DNA from 4 places in the Arthrobacter sp. D1-17 genome. Region 4 is predicted to be linked to each of the others. Evidence: riboswitches for the same ligand, from Rfam matches in the RefSeq annotation. Region 4 holds a riboswitch; each other region holds the start of a gene.
The links. Region 4 has a riboswitch for cyclic di-AMP ahead of M1E01_RS18125 (LysM peptidoglycan-binding domain-containing protein). Riboswitches for the same ligand answer to the same signal wherever they lie in the genome.

Region 1 (4,204 bases), 380 kb from region 4:
CAGCCATTTGCCAGCCAAGGGGGCCTCCCGGTGACCCCGTGCTTCCAGGGGACGGTCGTGGTCAGCCACGCCGCCCGGCCAGTCGGCCTTCGCATGGCGCATAATGACCAGTCGCTTCTTATGGTGAGCACTCATGGCCCCAGCCTAGCCAACCCAAACCCGCTAGCCCCGATAGCCGCGGAGGCCGATGCTCGCTGGACCCGAATGCGGCAAAGCGACTTTCTGCATGGTGCCGCATCGCCGACGAGGGGCCTCGCCGTCAGGGTGCCCTGGCCGAGCTTGCGAGGCGAGGGGGACGGTGGGGAGGAACGAAGGAGGTGTCTAAGGCACGGCAGAAAGCCGCTTTGGCGCGTCGCTGAAGGACTAGATCGAGTATTCCGGAGCGGCCCAAACAACCACTTCGGGGTGCTCATAAAAGCGGTATCCCTGGCCGCGGACAGTCCGGACGGTGTTGGCCAGTCGGCCCAGCTTCGAACGGAGGCGGCGGATATGAACGTCGATGGTGCGCTCATTCGGCACTTCCTCCGCATTGCGCCACAGGCCTTCCAGCAGCTCATCGCGGCCCACCGTGCGCGTTCCGTTCTCGACGAGGTAGTTCAGCAGTTCGAACTCCTTGAAAGTCAGGTTCAGCGATTCGCCGTCGAGGTGCACCTCACGCCGGGCGAGGTCGATCAGGACGCCGGAAGGGCGGGGATCCTGGGCAGGCTGTAGGCGAGTGGTTTCGGGGCGCTGCTGTCTTGTGTTGACGGTGGGGTCACCGAAGGTGGAGCGGACGACGTCGAGCGCGGACCCGGGAGCGCTGGCCGGCGCTACTGCGACGGCTGCATAGCTTTCTGCGCCGGTAACGAGCGACTGCGCGTACGCCCGGATCTCCTGGGCCAGCTTTGCGATCGAGGTCCCCGCGGCCGCGGCGGTCTCCTCATCGATGCCCATGTAGAGGACGAAGCCACGCGCAACGTTGTCGTTCTGCACGGGCCGGACTGCGGCGCCGGCTCCGGGAGCCAGGACGGGGGTCGGGGCCGTCAGCGGGGCAGCTTCCTCGGTCGGCACAGCGCGCAGCTGGCCATAGGAATTAGGGTTGTAACCCTGCGGCGCATAGCCGGGTGCAGGGGCGCTGCTGACCTGGCTGCCGGGGAACGCCGGGCGGGCCCCGAAGCCTTGGCGCAGTCCCTGCGCCTGGCCTGCCTTATTGGCGTTACGGACGGAGATGTGGACGTATCCAGATGCAACTGACATGAATGCTTACCTCAATGTGAATGGCCGTCATCGCGGCTCGAATGCTTGGTCCCCGCAATGGGTCTGGGGAGGGCGCCCGACGCTGGGCTGGGGGGCGAATGCCTATAACTTCAGGGATGGGAAAGTCAGGCGTGCATTCGACAACAGCGCATGTAGGCAGCAGCGGGTGTGCTGGTCCAATGGTCTGCGGCTGCAGGTGCTGTTGAGTCCTTGTTCACACTTGAAAGTGTGCAACGTAACAATGAGAACTAGCAAGTAACAATGGGCGGATTGGTCCGCATCGTGAGACAAGTCGCCCTTTTGTGCTTCAAATCACAATTCTCCGACGGGTAACTTCTTGGCGCCTTTTTCCAGACCGAACGTTCAGATACGCGCTTCTGGCGAATTTTAGGAAAAGAAGCACCCTTACAATCGTAGATTCTTCAGCCGCCCAAGGATGGCCGGAATTCGAGAGTCATGAATTCACCGTTGTCCAGCCGTAACGGGGACACAATGAAAAAAAATCGGCCGACGCACAGCGGGCCGGGGGCTGCTGATCGTGCAGTCGACTGTCGAGGCGCATTAGGGGGCGTGGCAATCACACCGCGCCCCGGCCGGACCCGGTTCACGGCTCCACTGCCCCGGGGTCGCGGCACAAGACGACGCGCCGCAGTCGTGATGTCCGTTACCTAATTGTGATTTTGACCGAAGCCTCCTGTACGGTCGATAGAGTGCGGCAACCACTAGGGCCGCATGTTCGGATTGACGCCCAGCTCTGCCGCTTCCCGGATTCCGCTAGACCAGGCAGAGGCGGGGGAACCAGAGTCCCGGGCTTTCCGCATCAGCCCTTGGGGTGAAGCCGGCACGTGAATTTTTTTCCGTGCGGCCGGATGACCTCATCCGAACCCGACAGCTAACTCCGCAGGTGTTGAGAGGCAATCAACCATGTCTGAATTCAAGGCACAGTCGCGCCCTGATCGCGCTTCCCAGCAGTCCAGCCGTAAGATTTCACGCCACCGCGCCGAGTCCGCCCGCCCCGCATCTGCCTGGGGCCGGCTCACCGCGAACATCCCGTCATTGGGCCGCCGCACGGCAGTGCTGGCCACCGCCTGCACGGTCCTCGTAGGGGTCGGCGCCGCAGGGCAGGCGGCCGAGCAGACCACTCCCCAAGCGACGTCCGAGGCGGCTCCGGCCGCAGCCGACGCCATTGAAACGCTCAGCTTCGACAAGACGCTGATTTCCGCTTTGCCGTCCCCGACGGCAGCCTCGGTTGCACCGCAGTCCGTCACCAAGCCTGCACCCAAGGCCACGCAGAAGGCCGCACCGGCACCGGCCAAGGCTGCACCGGCCAAGGCCGCTCCCAAGCAGGCTGTGAAGGCTGCCCCCGCACCGAAGCCGGCCGCTGCTCCGGCAGCGAAGGTCGTTCCCGCCAAGGTTGCACCAACTAAGCCTGCCCCGGCCCGCAAGCCCGCAGCTCCGGTCGCTGTCAACGACCCGGCCGGCGCCCAAGCCTACGCCGCCGGAAAGCTGTCATCCTACGGCTGGGCTCCGGACCAGATGCAGTGCCTGAAGAAGCTCTGGACCAAGGAGTCCGAATGGCGCACCACCGCCACAAACCCCAGCAGCGGGGCCTACGGCATTGTGCAGTCCCTGCCCGCTGAAAAGATGGCCAGCTCCGGGGCCGACTACCGCACCAACTACCGCACCCAGATCAACTGGGGCCTGGGCTACATCGAGGAGCGGTACGGTTCTCCCTGCCAGGCGCTGAACTTCCACTACGCCAACAACTGGTACTAAACCACCGAGGCATGGTTGTCCCGGCACTTTTCCCGGGGACGGCCCGCATTTCTGCGCCGCTTTGAGTCCCCGAAGGGCTCCGGATCCGCGTGGTCCGGGGCCCTTCGGCATCACTGCACCATGCTGCGGAGCGGAAAGCGGTGCAGAAATGCGACGAGTCAGCGGCAGTGCAGTTGGTGGCAGTGGAGTTAGAGGCTGAGGGAAATGACCCTGCTGCCGTGGCTGTCCGCTGCCACGGACGCCCTGACCGAGGCGTAGTCGGCTATGCGGAGCACGTCGTCGGGCACTTCACCGGTGTTCATGCCTACCGCTATGGTCCGGATGCCTGCGGCCCGTCCAGCCGCAATGCCGGCGGGGGCGTCTTCGAAAATCACAGCGTCCGCAGGATCCACGCCCAGCAGTTCGGCGGCCCGCAGGTATCCTTCGGGGTGGGGCTTGCCCCGGGTGACAAGCTCCGCGGTGACGGCCGTGGCCGGCATGCCCAGTCCCGCTGCTTCCATCCGGATGTCAGCTAGGACGCGGTCCGCGGACGTCACGAGTGCCACGGCGTCGGCAGGCAGGCTCCGCAACAGGTCAGCAGCACCCGGCAAGGCAACAATGCCCTCCGTGCGGACCCGCTCCATGGCGCCCAGCTCGGCGGTCAATGCCACTACGTCCGATCCCTCCGGGGCAAAACGCCGCACGGTGTCCCCGGCCTGGATCCCATGGGATGTCCGCAGGATCTCGGCGATGTCCAGTCCGTAACGTGCTGCAAAGTCGCCCCAGACCTGTTCCACCACCGCAGTGGAGTCCACCAGTGTGCCATCCATGTCAAACAGGACAGCACGGGCAGTCAGCGTGATGGTGGTGGATTCAGCGGGAAGTCTCATGGCTTCCATCCTGCCTCATCAGCCCTGACTTCGCCCGGCGGGGTCAACTGGACGAAAAGGATTCCTTTTACTGCCCGCCCGTCATAGTCCGCATTGAAGCCCACCTTGTTGACATAGAAGTTCCTGGCGCGGTCCACATCGGATACCGGGACGAAAACGAGTTCAAGTTTCCGGTCCATCGGCACAGGCTCGCCGGCCACCCCCTATGCCGTAAGACCTGCTCCGGAAAACCGGTGCATGGGGGCCCGCCGTGCGGGGCCTAATGCGCGGGGCCGTACAGGCGGTCGCCGGCGTCACCGAGGCCGGGCACGATGTACGACTTC
Region 2 (4,204 bases), 1.7 Mb from region 4:
TTCGGTGTATCGATGCTTGGCTGGCTCGTGGACTCCGGCGCGCCGAGCATTGTCATCGCGTACATTCTTGTATCAGTGGTGTTCGTCATCCTGCGTCGCCGCGAACCCCGGATGGACAGGCCGCTCCGCGTAGGCGGCAAGGGCAACGGCGGCATCATAATCGGCGTCCTGGCCGTTGTCCTTTGCATTGGGCTCCTCAGCCTTTATCTGCCAGGCATGCCGGCATCCCTCACCCCGCCGCCATGGATTCTCTTCGGCCTCTGGTGGGTCCTCGGATTGGTCCTCTTCTTCCGAATCCCGACCGGAATCGCTCCTGGCGAAGATGCTGAGCACAATCTGCTGGAACGCCTCAAGCAGCGCCGGCTCCAAGGGACCAGGAACGGCTAAGTTGAGCTTCCCCTCCCGTGGCAGGAGGGGAAGCCCTCGCCCTCGCGTCACGGAAAGAGGGCTGTGGCCACGTTTGTATTTGCTGCGCTCAAGCGGCGAGAGCCGGGGCTTTCTAGCCCAGATGGTAGTAGGCGCCCCGATTCCCGCGACGCTGGGGACGACTTATCAGGCCCCCCGGGACGCTGCTTCATGCCACCTCGAGCGGGAAGGTCCTGCTGGCGGCGCTGCCAGCGGAAGAAGGGACCGGATCCTGAAGGAGACCGGCCTGCCGGAGCGGACCTCGCGGACCATCACCGACCTGAAAGAGCTGGGCGGCCGAGCTGGTCCAGCGGGCGGCCAGCGGCGTCCCGAAATCCGTCCTCGCCACCGACTACGGCATCAGCCGTAAACCGGTGTATCAGTACCTCCGTCAGGCCAAACTGGCCTGACGCGGCGGATGTTCGGCTGGGGCGACACCGCCGCCGAACCCGTCATCCTGCCCTTCACCTCCCGACTCAGCCTCCTGAACACCACCGAATACCCACAAGATACCCACGAGCACTAGCCCGCGCGGGGATGTTCCGCTCCCGCCCGCGCTTTCTGATGCCCCCGCAAGCGGGATCAGGGGCGTCTGCTCATGCCCCTACCGGGCGGCCGGGCTGCGGCCACCAGATCTCCAACAAAGATGCCAAGACGCAATCTTCCCGAGGATCACCAACGTTAGGATCACAAGATGACACCCGGCCAGGAGGGCCCTGGAAACAGTCACAGCAGCAGTGCGCCTCTAAATAGGTGCCTGGCTGCCGGTCTTACGTCTCTTGTTGTCGGGTACGTTTTGGGCAGCCGGAACAGCACCCCTCAATACGCAGCGATCTTAGGCGGGGCGCTCCTATGCTTTGCGGCCGGTCTGATCATAGTGATGTGGCATTTCGCCCAGAGTGCAATACATTCGTCCCGCTCGTTTCACCGGGCGTCCGCGTGGGTTGTTACCACTCTGATGGCTGCATCCGGGGCGCTCCTAATTTGGGGAACCCTCGTCGATTAGCTCACCAGCTGTACCGGCCTGCCCTATTCTCGCCGGCAAGCAACGGGTCCGGGGTGAATGTGGCCGTCCCCGCTGCCGATTCAGCATGGAGGCTTGGGCGGACGCTTGGCTTGATCGATTTCGAAGCGTTTGGTGATCCGGCATCGTGCCGCATTGTATGCAGGCCCGCTGACACAGCAGCAACCACTCCAGCTTTAGGGAATCACGGTTATCGGCGTTCTAAAACGAGCCGAAAGCGGCTGGGATATACCGGTCTGTCCGCTCTGCAGCACGTTCTGTCTCATCTGCTTGCGACAGGGAATGCCTCGGACCCGTACCCGTTGCTCAAACTAAGGAGACCAAGCACATGCTGACAGGTCCTAGTGTCATTGCCCTAGAGGTAGGCTGCGGGGTTGACGGTCCGGTCCTTGACCATGACTTCAAAGTGAAGATGGCAGCCGGTGGAGTTACCGGTCGTTCCGACAGCGGCTATTCGGCTACCTTTGCCCAGGGTTTGCCCCTTTGAAACGCCGATGCTGGCCAGGTGGTTGTATGTGGTCTTCAGGCCGTTTCCGTGGTCAACTACAATCCGGTTTCCGCCGCCGTACGGGCTCCAGCCTGCCTCCGTTACTTTTCCCGCAGCTGCAGCCAGAACGGGCGTATTGCACGCCCCGGCGAGGTCAAGCCCCGTATGCATTTCGCCGGCTGCCCCGGTCAGGGGATTGCCGCGAAGCCCAAATGGGGAACTCACGTTCACCGAGGCGAGCGGTGCCCGCAGACCTGGCGAAGGCGCGGAAACCCGGGCGGATTTCGATGCCGGTTTCCGTGCCGGTTTGGCTGCCGCTTTCGGTGCCGGTTTCCGCGGTTTGGGTGCCGCTTCCCGCGCCGGGGAGGATTTGACCTGGGGCCGGTCAAAAACCAGCGACGATCCTGCATCCGCGGCCAGGGACGGCTGTGCGACCGGAGCGGCCACTGCCTCGGCGGGAATTTCCCGCACCGCCGAAATCCCTGTTGGGTCGGCATGAGCCGCGGAGAGCACGGTCATGCCAATCATTCCGGTCACCGCCGCCGCAACAGCCAGCTTTTGGCCGCGGCCCCGCAGCTTTGGCACTGGGGATGAGACTGCCCGGCGGCGGCCCTTGCCGGATGTGCGTGAGAAAATGGCACGGCGTAGGCCGTGCTTGTCGTGGGAAGGCAAAGCGCAAGTCCTCTCGACGCCGGCGAAATTAGCTGTCGGATTCGGACGAGTGGACTGTCCGGCCTCCCCTGACGCGCGCCTCACGGCATGCAGATACAAGGGCCAGGCTTCACCCCAAGACGCCCAAAGACGTCATTCGTGGGTTTTCCGCCCCCGCCTAAAGATAAGAGTTCATGTACCGCCGGCGGGGTTTGGCGAAGCGGGTACACCCATAGCAAGGTGCACGTATGGGATACCACTATGTAAGCAAGAAAAGCATGATGTTACAAATTCGTTACTGATACTGCACGCGTCGCTATTGTGGACCAAGGGAGCGATCCGGTATAGACCCCAGTCCACGGCGAACAATGTTACTGGCCCGTCAGACCCGGCGGAGCCAACCTGAACCTCCTTCTAGCGCCCTCCGGCTTGAGGCGGCAGACAGAGTGCCGGTCGTTCCCTCGAAAACCTGGCTGCGCCGTGGCCTTGCACCGTCAGGGAATCTGTCGGGCAGAGCGCATTCACGGCATCGGTCAGCTGCCAGGTGCCAGGTGCCAGGTGCGGAAGGGTTTGGTCAGGTACGCCGCGGCTCCCGAGGCCATGCGGACCATTTCATCGTCGACGTCTGCCCGGGCGGTAATAAAGAGCATCGGCGCGTCAGACCGTGCCCGGATATGCCGGGCCACGTCCTGGCCGTCAAGGTCCGGCAGGTTCAGATCCGCCGTTATCAGGACAGGATGGTGTTCCCAGGCGGCGGCGCCCCCTTCGACGCCGTTGCGGACAGCGAGAACATCAAAACCTATCCGCGCCAGAATAAGCGCGACCAAATCCCGGATATCCTGATCGTCCCAGATGACCAGGCAAAGCTACCGTGAACCCAATGCGCCCCCGCTTGTAGTAGGTGCTGCACAGTCGGGAAGGGAAGCCTCAAGGCCGACCGTGACGTCGGCCCCGCTCCGATTTATCTCTCCCCGAGCTTGGAGTAACTCTGCATCTCGTCTTGGACCCGCCGGGGACGCGGTACAGGCAGCGGGGTTTCTTTCCAAGGTTCCCCACGTTTTTTCCCCATGTCTCCGACCGAGACTGACAACGTCCTGAGGCGACGGAAGCCGCGATCCGAATCTTCAGAACTGCGGGGTCCGGACGCATCACCCATGTACACCGGACCCGGCCACACCCGTACCACGAAGCCCCCGCCCAGACACAGATTTGGGCTGCTGCTGCATTCGACGTACAGAGCTAGACATATCGGCCATGAACATACGTTCTATCTCCGAGAGCGTTGTTACGGTGCAAGGCACAGTGATGCGACGTTGGTTGGAAACGCCCTGTCCCCATCGGCGTGCAACCCGTTCTTTGTCGTACCCCTCCCCCACAATGAACAGCGGGCGGCTCAGAAGGCCGCTTCTTGCTGGCGTGTCTGTTCGAATATATGTTTCCTGCAGCCGTGGTGCGGGTGTCCTCTATGGTGTAGCTGACGACCGGGAACGAGGCCGCCACCTCACGTCCACTCCCGTTATCTGGAGTGCGTGTCGCGGTCCTGGTTCTACAGCCAACCGGATCTATTGGACCGCCTCCAGCAGCAGAAGCAGACAGCAAGAGCCTCCCCCAGCAGGTCATCCAACCAGTGCATCGTC
Region 3 (4,204 bases), 510 kb from region 4:
TGCCGTTGGCGCGCAGGATCTTGGCGACCGCGGCGGCATCAATGGAGTCGTCGAAATCGATGGTGGCGATGACGTTCGAGCGCTCGGCTGCATTCGTGACGAACGGGGTGGCGAACTCTGACGACTCGGCCCACTTGTAAACGCGGCCCGCGGAGTCTGCCGTGCGCCGGGCGGCGAAGTCCAGGCCCCCATTTGAGTTGAGCCACTGCACCTGGGCATCCAGGGTCACGAGGGTGGCCAGTGCCGGGGTGTTGTAGGTCTGGTTCAGCTTGGAGTTGTCGATCGCCGTCTGCAGGTCCAGGAAGTCGGGGATCCAGCGGCCGCTCGCCTTGACCCGGGCCGCGCGCTCCAGCGCGGCAGGGGAGAAGAGCCCAAGCCACAAACCGCCGTCGGACGCGAAGTTCTTCTGCGGCGCGAAGTAGTAGACGTCGGTCTGGGCGACGTCGACATCCAGGCCGCCGGCGGCGGACGTTGCATCCACCAGGACGAGCGATCCGGCATCGGCGCCGGCCACCCGCTGGACTGGGGCAGCAACGCCGGTGGATGTCTCGTTCTGGGGCCAGGCGTAGACGTCAACACCGGCTTCGGACTGGGGTGCAGGGCATGTTCCCGGTTCCGACGTGATGATGGAGGAGTCGGAAAGGAACGGCGCCTTGTTGGTGGCTGCGGCAAACTTCGAACCGAACTCGCCGAAGGAGAGGTGCTGGGCTTTCTGCTCCACCAGGCCGAAGCTCGCTACATCCCAGAAAGCCGTTGAGCCGCCGACGCCGAGGATCACTTCGTAGCCCTCAGGAGCGCGGAAGAAGGTGCTTAGGCCCTCACGGACGGAACCGACCAGGTTCTTTACAGGGGCCTGCCGGTGGGACGTGCCCAGGAGCGTTGTGGACGCTGCGGACAGTGCTTCAACCTGTTCGGGCCTGACCTTGGAGGGCCCGGCGCCGAACCGTCCATCCTTTGGCAGGAGATTTGCTGGGATAGTGATGCTGGTGTCGCTCACAGTGGCTCCAATTTTCGGCATGGACATGCAGTTCAGCTGGGGGATCGATGACCAGCGGCCAGACATGGCTGCCGCGAAGGCCCCTTTTATTCTGCCTGAGACGCTGAAATCCGGGGTAACCCGGCCGTCACAGTCCAGCTATTGAGACGCCTCCGCGCTCAGCCAAATTATCTGGAGTAATTCAAAATAGGCTAAGCTTTTAGAGGACGTAGGGGCGGAAAGCCGGTGTTGCGCCGCCGCCGGTTTGCGGCCGCGGTGCTGAACGCCGCAACCTCGGACGTAGGCCCGCGGTACGGTGGGACGGACGCAAGTACTGTGCTCGAGGAGCTGAGCTGAATGACGGATCTGATCGATACCACGGAGATGTATCTTCGGACCATTTTGGAGCTTGAAGAAGAGAACATCGTGGCACTTCGGGCCCGCATCGCAGAACGCCTCCGCCATTCTGGCCCCACTGTTTCGCAGACCGTAGGCCGTATGGAGCGCGACGGACTGGTGGTGGTTTCCGGCGACCGTCACTTAGAGCTGACGGAAACAGGCCGGAAGCGCGCCACTGAAGTCATGCGGAAGCACCGCCTGGCTGAGCGGCTCCTCGCCGACGTGATTGGCTTGGACTGGGCATACGTCCATGACGAGGCCTGCAGGTGGGAGCACGTGATGAGCGAGCGCGTGGAACGCAGGATTTACGAGTTGCTTGACCATCCCACAGAGTCGCCATACGGAAACCCGATTCCAGGGCTGGCTGCACTTGGCGGTGAGCCCTCACGGGCATTCGCGGACGGCGTCATGAATCTGCTTGAAGCGATGGCCGGATATGCTCCGGAGTTACGGGTCACTGTCAGCAGACTGGCAGAGCCCATCCAGGTTGAGCCCGAGCTGCTGCTGCAGCTGGACGAAGGCGGCATCAGGCCCGGTGCAAGTGTGTCCCTTGAGCGCGTCGGAGAGTACATCTCCGTTCGGGTTCCGGGTATAGAGGGCGCCCTTGAGCTGCCGCCGGAAGTAGCAGCGCACGTGTTTGTCCGCGTGGGTTAGACCTCTCCAGCAACGAGCAGATGTCCGACATCAGTTGGCAGACGACCGACTAGTTTTGCACATTCGAGGTAACGGATTTATTACTGGAACCTTTAATCGCCTATAGTTAAATCGCAGCACCGATACCAAAGCGTTACCTGATCCGGAGCCGAACTCTGCCAGCGGATCAGTAGCTCGAAACACCTTCTGGCAGAGGCGGGGGAACCACAACCGGCCGTTCAACGAACGGCCTTGGGGTGAAGTCCGCAAGGCAAGCCATTCTCACAACTGGAATCTCCTGGGATACCCCTGTGCCGAAAAGCTTGCCGTGGCGGACCGGGTCAATGATCTCTCTGGCCCGAATCCGACAGCTAACTTCGCAGGCTATCCAGAGAGGAACAGTTCTTGACCATGCAGAATGCCCGGGGCCGTCGCCGTGCGACGGGCCCCGCTGCGGAGCCGCGCACTCCCATAGCAGTCGCCGTCGAGCGGCCCCGCGATGCCCAGCGCGAAGCGCGCAGGCGACGCGGCCCCTTCCGTCAGGTCACAGACTTTGCCGCCGCCAGCGGCATGGGCCAAAAAGCCGGAGTCGCGCTGGCTGCCACAGGCCTCCTGCTGACTGTCACAGTTCCCGCCACCAGCCCCGTCATGGCGACGCCGGACCAGGGCGGCGCAGCGCCGGCGAATGCGGCTGTGGCGGCAGCCGCGCCCAAGGTTTCTGCCGAGGCGGCGGCCAAAATTGACTTCAGCCGCACCTCCGTAGCTACAGCCGGTGACCCCGAGGGCAAGCTCAAGCAGCTCCTCAGCGCCCAGTCTGCCGGCAGCATTAGCCGGGCGGCGTCAGCGGGCAGCCTGGGCCTCCCGCTGGAGACCATGGTCAAAACTTCCCCGTTCGGCTACCGCGTGAGCCCGATTACGGGCGGCGCGGGAGAGTTCCACCGAGGCCAGGACTTTGCTGCCCAGTGTGGAACACAGGTGTTCGCCGCCGCGAGCGGCAAGGTTACCTTTGCCGGCTGGCACCCGTACGGAGGCGGCAACAGGGTTGTCATCGACCATGGCAACGGCCTGGAAACCACGTACAACCATTTGTCGTCATCAAGCGTCCAGGTAGGCCAGAAGGTCACCCGCGGCGAAGCGGTGGCACTTAGCGGGACCACCGGCGCTTCTACGGGCTGCCACCTCCACTTTGAGGTGATGGTCAACGGAGACGTTGTCAATCCCGCTGTGTGGCTCTAAGCAAAACGATGGAGAACTCTCACATTCTCGTGACACGCCGTGATCTGAATGTGACATTCGCTCCGAACTGCTGTACCGTCTAAACCGCGTCAACTTTTCCGAAGTTGACGCCTTTGAGTGGATTGCCTAACTCTGCCACCGCTCAAGGTCCGTTCGCATTACATCGTCTGGCAGGGGCGGGGGAACCAATTTTGGTCTTCGCAAGAAGGCCTTGGGGTTAAGTCGCAAAGCTTCTCAGGAAGCAGCGCGGCCGGGTGACTCCCATCCGAATCCGACAGCTCACCTCGTAGGCATTGGGAGAGGCTACCTTCGTGTCTTCACGCCACAATTCTGCGCGCCACCGTGCGCAAACGGTTCGCAAGAACCCGATCGGCGCCGTGTCCAAGGCAGTAAGCGCCAACGCAGGAACAGTAGGTCGCCAGGCAGCAGTCGTCGCAGCCGCTTCAGGTCTTGTCCTGAGCGTCGGCATGCCAGCCAATGCAGCCGACGCCAATGTTGGTATTTCCGCCTCCGCTGAGTCGGGATCCCAGGCTACGCAGCTCGCTGTGACAGCCGCGCCCACCGCCACGGTCTCGTTCGAGCGTCCCGCCGTCACCACCGAGGCAGCGCCGGTCATCGAAACCCTCGCGGTGCAGTCCAGCGACGACACCGCCGCTGCAGCGGCAGACGTTGCCGCCGAAACCGTAACGGCCAAGGCTGAAACGGCTGACGCAGCAGGGTCGGGCGCAACTGCGGGTCTCGCTGCCATCGCCTACACCGGCATCGGCAACCCCTACGTATGGGGCGGCACCACCCCCAGCGGTTGGGACTGCTCTGGATTCACTCAATGGGTCTACGCACAGGCAGGCATCAGCATTCCCCGCGTGAACGCGTGGAACGCCATGCAGCCCACGTCTGCTCCCGCTCCCGGTGACCTGGTCATGCAGAACGGCGGTGCCCACGTTGGCATCTACGTAGGCA
Region 4 (4,204 bases):
ACCTCGGCGGACTGCAGGTCCTGCCTGTCCTGTAGCCGCCGAATCTTCACGCTGTGTTCATGCTTCCTGTGGGCTGCGTCCTAGCGGGCGCCAGCCAGGTTTGGTCTACTATTGGGCATGACTATTCTGACTGAATCCTCAGCCGCTGGCAGCGAAGACCAGCGAGAAGCATCCCAAAAGCTCATGATTGCCCTGGACGTAGACGGCACGCTCGTGGACCACGACGGCCACATGTCCCAGCAAGTCCGGCAGGCAGCCCAGGCCGTGGTCGAGGCAGGCCACGAGGTGCTGATCGCAACGGGACGATCCCTCAACGCCGCCCTGCCCGTCATCGAGCAGATCGGCATTGACCGCGGCTATGCCGTCTGCTGCAACGGCGGCGTCACCCTTCGCCTGCACCCGGAGCTGACCGACGGCTACGAGATCATCCACAAGGCCACGTTCGATCCCGGGCCGGCCCTTCGCGCGCTGCGTCAGCGGCTCCCCACTGCCAAGTACGCCCTCGAGGACGAGGACGGCAACTTCCTGTCGACGGAGCGTTTCCAGGACGCGAGTTTCGGGGTCGAAGCCATCGGTGTCGACTTCCAGACCATGCTGGAGGCTACCGCGGTGCGCGTCGTGGTGTTCAGTGCCGAGAACACCCCCGAAGAATTCAACGAGGCCATCGAGCATATCGGCCTCGCCGGCGTCACGTACTCCGTGGGCTGGACGGCCTGGCTGGACATCGCCGCGGCCGGCGTCACCAAGGCCAGCGCCCTGGAAAACCTCCGCACGCGGATTGGCGTCGATGCGTCCCGGACGGTGGCGATCGGCGACGGCCGCAACGATATCGAGATGCTCGCCTGGGCGAACCGCGGAGTCGCGATGGGGCAGGCTCCGGAAGAGGTGGTCGCCGCCGCGGATGAGGTGACAAAGTCCGTGTACGACGACGGCGCTGCCCACGTTCTGCGCAGCCTCCTGTAACGCTCCGCTGCTGTTTCAGCACTATTCGTCCGCAAGGGGCGCTGCTACCGCACCTCCAGGATGAGCGCGAGCAGCCGTGCTGCTGCGGGCCGGGCGGCGTGCTCCTCGTTCCACTGGGACCGGGCCACCGCCTTGCTGACCGCCTGTGAAGTGATGCCAAGCGCGGCGGCCACGGCCTTCTGTTGGCCGCGCACCCCCGGGGTCATGAGATCCAAGACCCGCCACTCGGCTTGGCTGCGGTCGCGCACAATATAGCCCAGCAGCCGAAGAACCGCTTCGCACTCGGTGGCCAGGTCGGCGTACGGCCCCTCGACGGCCACAGGAATCCGGTCCTTGCTGTTCCGCAGCCGGTCCACCGCCCTGCGGGCATAGATGAGGCCGTGACCGTCGGCATCCTTGATCTGGTTCGGCAGCGGTTCGTTCACCGGACCCACGCCCAGTCCCACATACCAGCTGCCGCACCGAAGCGCGATCAGGGCCGCGTCCACAGCCTGGTGGGGACAGTCCACTATCCCCTGAACCTCGTCTTCGACCGACCGGTCGAAGTCGAGACGCGCGGGAATATGCCGGAGGTCCTTGAGTAGCTGCGGAACCCGGTCGCCGTCGCGTCGGCTGTCTGTTTGGTTGATAGTCAGCGTGAACATCTTGAAAAACACACTACCTGTTGGCCGATCCGAGACAAGTTTGTCTCACCGGCGCCGGGAGAGTTGTTCGCCGCCCGGGAAGCCTTGTCCTCGCACGGGCTGCTGGCTGTCAGCCGCGAAGCGCGGAGCTCCCTCTGCCCGGAGGCAGAAACAGCAGCGGCAGGTGCCGGTGGCACCTGCCGCTGCTGAGTTCGAAATGACGTTTAGGCCACGCGCACGTAGCTCGAACCGCCCAGCCAGGAGGCCGGGTGGACGATGGTTTCGTTGACGCCGTTCATGCCGCTGCTGATGGCCTGCCCGTCGCCGATGTAGATGGCAACATGGCCGGAGCTGATCATCAGGTCACCGGGCTGGGGGTTGGAAACCGGAGTCCCGTACTGGTGGAACTGCGTGGGGGCAAGATCGCCGACCTGCTTGCCGACGGACCGCAGCGCCTGCTCCACCAGGATGGTGCAGTCCTGGGTGGCTCCCAGCTGTGCACGGGCGGAAGCCACAAGGGCGCCGCCAACTCCGCTGGCGGGGGTGCTGGAAGCCGCCGTGGTGGCGGACGCCGGCTTGATCGAGGCGGAAGCGTGGTAGATGCCCATGCCGGCCTGCTGCTGGGGGGCGGCAGGGGCAGCGTGGGGTGCTGCCGGGGCGGCAGGGGCAGCGTGGGGTGCTGCCGGGGCGGCCGCCTGCGGAGCCGGTGCAGCGTGAGCGGCACCCGGAATCACGATCTGGTCACCCGGGTAGATCACCGAGGACAGGGAAAGACCGTTCGCTGACAGGACCGCGTTCAAGGCAACGCCGTGCTTTGCAGCGATCGCACCGAGGGTGTCGCCAGGCACAACCGTGTGGGTTGCGCCTGAGGCGGCAGGCGCAGCAGGTGCCGGAGCGTGAGTTGCTGCCTGAGCCTGAACGCCGGCGCTGCCCGAGGTCTCCGGGGCGTTGGCGCCGGCCATGGCAGGTGCTCCCACGCCGAAGACAAGGCCCGAGGCGGCGGCAACGGCGGCAGCCGGCCGGGCCAGGGATGCTGCGTTGGACTTTAGGGAATGGGACAGTCCCTCCAAAGCGATGGACTGTGTCGGGGTGGCGCGATGGCGCGCGGACATGGACTTACGTGACATGGATTTTGCCTCTCCCATGCCTGCGGGGTGAGCTGTCGGGTTCGGGTGGGAGGTCACCCGGTCCTGCCTCCCTTGCAAAAAGGAGCGCCTGGACTTAACCCCAAGTCCTTCGAAAACCAAGGACGGTAAAGAGGTGGTTCCCCCGTCCCTGCCAGTTGAAATTGCGAACGGATCCCGGTCAGCGGCAGGGCTCGGCATTCCTCCCGGGAGTGCCCCGATGGAAACCAAGGCACCGGTAGAGGCTATCCCACCCAGCACCCCAATGTCACATTTGCGTAACGGCACGGTCCGCGCCGGCGCGGCGTCACCGTTCAGGATTGGCTGCTGAAGTAGACGCGCCGGCGATTAGATGACGACTTGCATGACGACGGCGGCTTAAATGACGACGGCGGCGGGTGCGGTCCACTGGGAACCGCAGCCGCCGCCGTCGCAGTGGGTCAGTGGGCTGCAGGTACGTAACGCTTGATGGAGGCCTCGAGCTCTGCCTCGGCAGCGGCACGGTCCGCCCAGCCTTCAGCCTTGACCCACTTGCCGGGCTCCAGGTCCTTGTAGCGGGTGAAGAAGTGCTCAATTTCCTTGATCAGGAATTCGTTGACGTCGCTGACTTCCTGGATGTGGTCGAACCGGGGGTCGGCGGGCACGCAGAGGACCTTGGCGTCCCCGCCGCCGTCGTCCGTCATGTTGAAGACGCCGATGGGGCGGGCTTCGACGATGACGCCCGGGAGGAGGTCGAAGTCCTGCAGGAGCACAAGGGCGTCCAGCGGGTCGCCGTCTTCGCCGAGGGTGTTCTCGAAGAAACCGTAGTGCGTGGGGTACTGCATGGAAGTGAAGAGGACGCGGTCCAGGCGGACGCGGCCGGTCTCGTGGTCGACTTCGTACTTGACGCGCGATCCCTTGGGAATCTCGATGGTCACGTCATGCTTCATGGAATGCTCCTCGACGATTGCTTGGGTGTTTGCGGCACGCTGACATCCACGCGCTGACATCCTAAACTTCAGGGGAATTTCAGCAAAGAGAACTGTCGCTGCCGCCGACTACTATTGAGGATATAGCGAGAGGCCCAGGTTTCAGGAACTAACGGGGTAATTTCAGGACTTTGAGGACCAGCGGCATGAGGGGCACCACAGGCAAGGCAACCGGCCGCGCCCCGTTCAGCAGAAGCAGTGAACGGCCCCGTGCCAGCATCGGAGCGCTGCTCCGGGCCTGGCCCACCCTGCTCCTTACGGTCCTGCTCGCCGTTCTGGCCTTTCCCGCCGGAATGCTGATTGCCCCCGCGCTCACCGGCCAAGGCCCTTCAGCGGCAGCTCCGGTCCACACTCCGGCCTGGCAGCTTGTGCCCAGGCAACTGTCGGTTCCGCAAGGGATTGATCCCCTCAGCACCTCAGCGCCCGTCCCGTCGCCTGCACAGCTCGCGGCCAAGCTGGACCCGGTTCTTAGGACCGACGGCGGCGGCACCTTTACGGGAGTGGTCCAGGACGCCGTCACGGGCGA

Region 1: linked by a shared signal. The riboswitch ahead of M1E01_RS16325 (aggregation-promoting factor C-terminal-like domain-containing protein) and the one ahead of M1E01_RS18125 (LysM peptidoglycan-binding domain-containing protein) in region 4 are both predicted to bind cyclic di-AMP.
Region 2: linked by a shared signal. The riboswitch ahead of M1E01_RS10500 (M23 family metallopeptidase) and the one ahead of M1E01_RS18125 (LysM peptidoglycan-binding domain-containing protein) in region 4 are both predicted to bind cyclic di-AMP.
Region 3: linked by a shared signal. The riboswitch ahead of M1E01_RS15745 (M23 family metallopeptidase) and the one ahead of M1E01_RS18125 (LysM peptidoglycan-binding domain-containing protein) in region 4 are both predicted to bind cyclic di-AMP.

Annotation. Positions count from the first base shown of each region.
Region 1 covers NZ_CP096382.1:3,539,471-3,543,674, forward strand. Annotated here, with positions in the region: gene M1E01_RS16315 (SixA phosphatase family protein) at 1-135, opposite strand, end outside; gene M1E01_RS16320 (winged helix-turn-helix domain-containing protein) at 364-1,236, opposite strand; cyclic di-AMP (ydaO/yuaA leader) riboswitch at 1,989-2,155, shown strand; gene M1E01_RS16325 (aggregation-promoting factor C-terminal-like domain-containing protein) at 2,161-3,012, shown strand; gene M1E01_RS16330 (HAD-IA family hydrolase) at 3,201-3,881, opposite strand; partial or broken gene M1E01_RS16335 (glyoxalase) at 3,914-4,060, opposite strand; gene upp (uracil phosphoribosyltransferase) at 4,141-4,204, opposite strand, start outside.
Region 2 covers NZ_CP096382.1:2,250,887-2,255,090, forward strand. Annotated here, with positions in the region: gene M1E01_RS10490 (APC family permease) at 1-387, shown strand, start outside; partial or broken gene M1E01_RS10495 (recombinase family protein) at 699-815, shown strand; gene M1E01_RS10500 (M23 family metallopeptidase) at 1,785-2,501, opposite strand; cyclic di-AMP (ydaO/yuaA leader) riboswitch at 2,594-2,768, opposite strand; gene M1E01_RS10505 (response regulator transcription factor) at 3,101-3,394, opposite strand.
Region 3 covers NZ_CP096382.1:3,411,916-3,416,119, reverse strand. Annotated here, with positions in the region: gene serC (phosphoserine transaminase) at 1-997, opposite strand, end outside; gene M1E01_RS15750 (metal-dependent transcriptional regulator) at 1,334-2,029, shown strand; cyclic di-AMP (ydaO/yuaA leader) riboswitch at 2,191-2,409, shown strand; gene M1E01_RS15745 (M23 family metallopeptidase) at 2,414-3,244, shown strand; cyclic di-AMP (ydaO/yuaA leader) riboswitch at 3,382-3,551, shown strand; gene M1E01_RS15740 (C40 family peptidase) at 3,622-4,204, shown strand, end outside.
Region 4 covers NZ_CP096382.1:3,917,533-3,921,736, reverse strand. Annotated here, with positions in the region: gene serS (serine--tRNA ligase) at 1-35, shown strand, start outside; gene M1E01_RS18135 (HAD family hydrolase) at 118-963, shown strand; gene M1E01_RS18130 (hypothetical protein) at 1,008-1,607, opposite strand; gene M1E01_RS18125 (LysM peptidoglycan-binding domain-containing protein) at 1,811-2,713, opposite strand; cyclic di-AMP (ydaO/yuaA leader) riboswitch at 2,716-2,889, opposite strand; gene M1E01_RS18120 (inorganic diphosphatase) at 3,151-3,639, opposite strand; gene dacB (D-alanyl-D-alanine carboxypeptidase/D-alanyl-D-alanine endopeptidase) at 3,825-4,204, shown strand, end outside.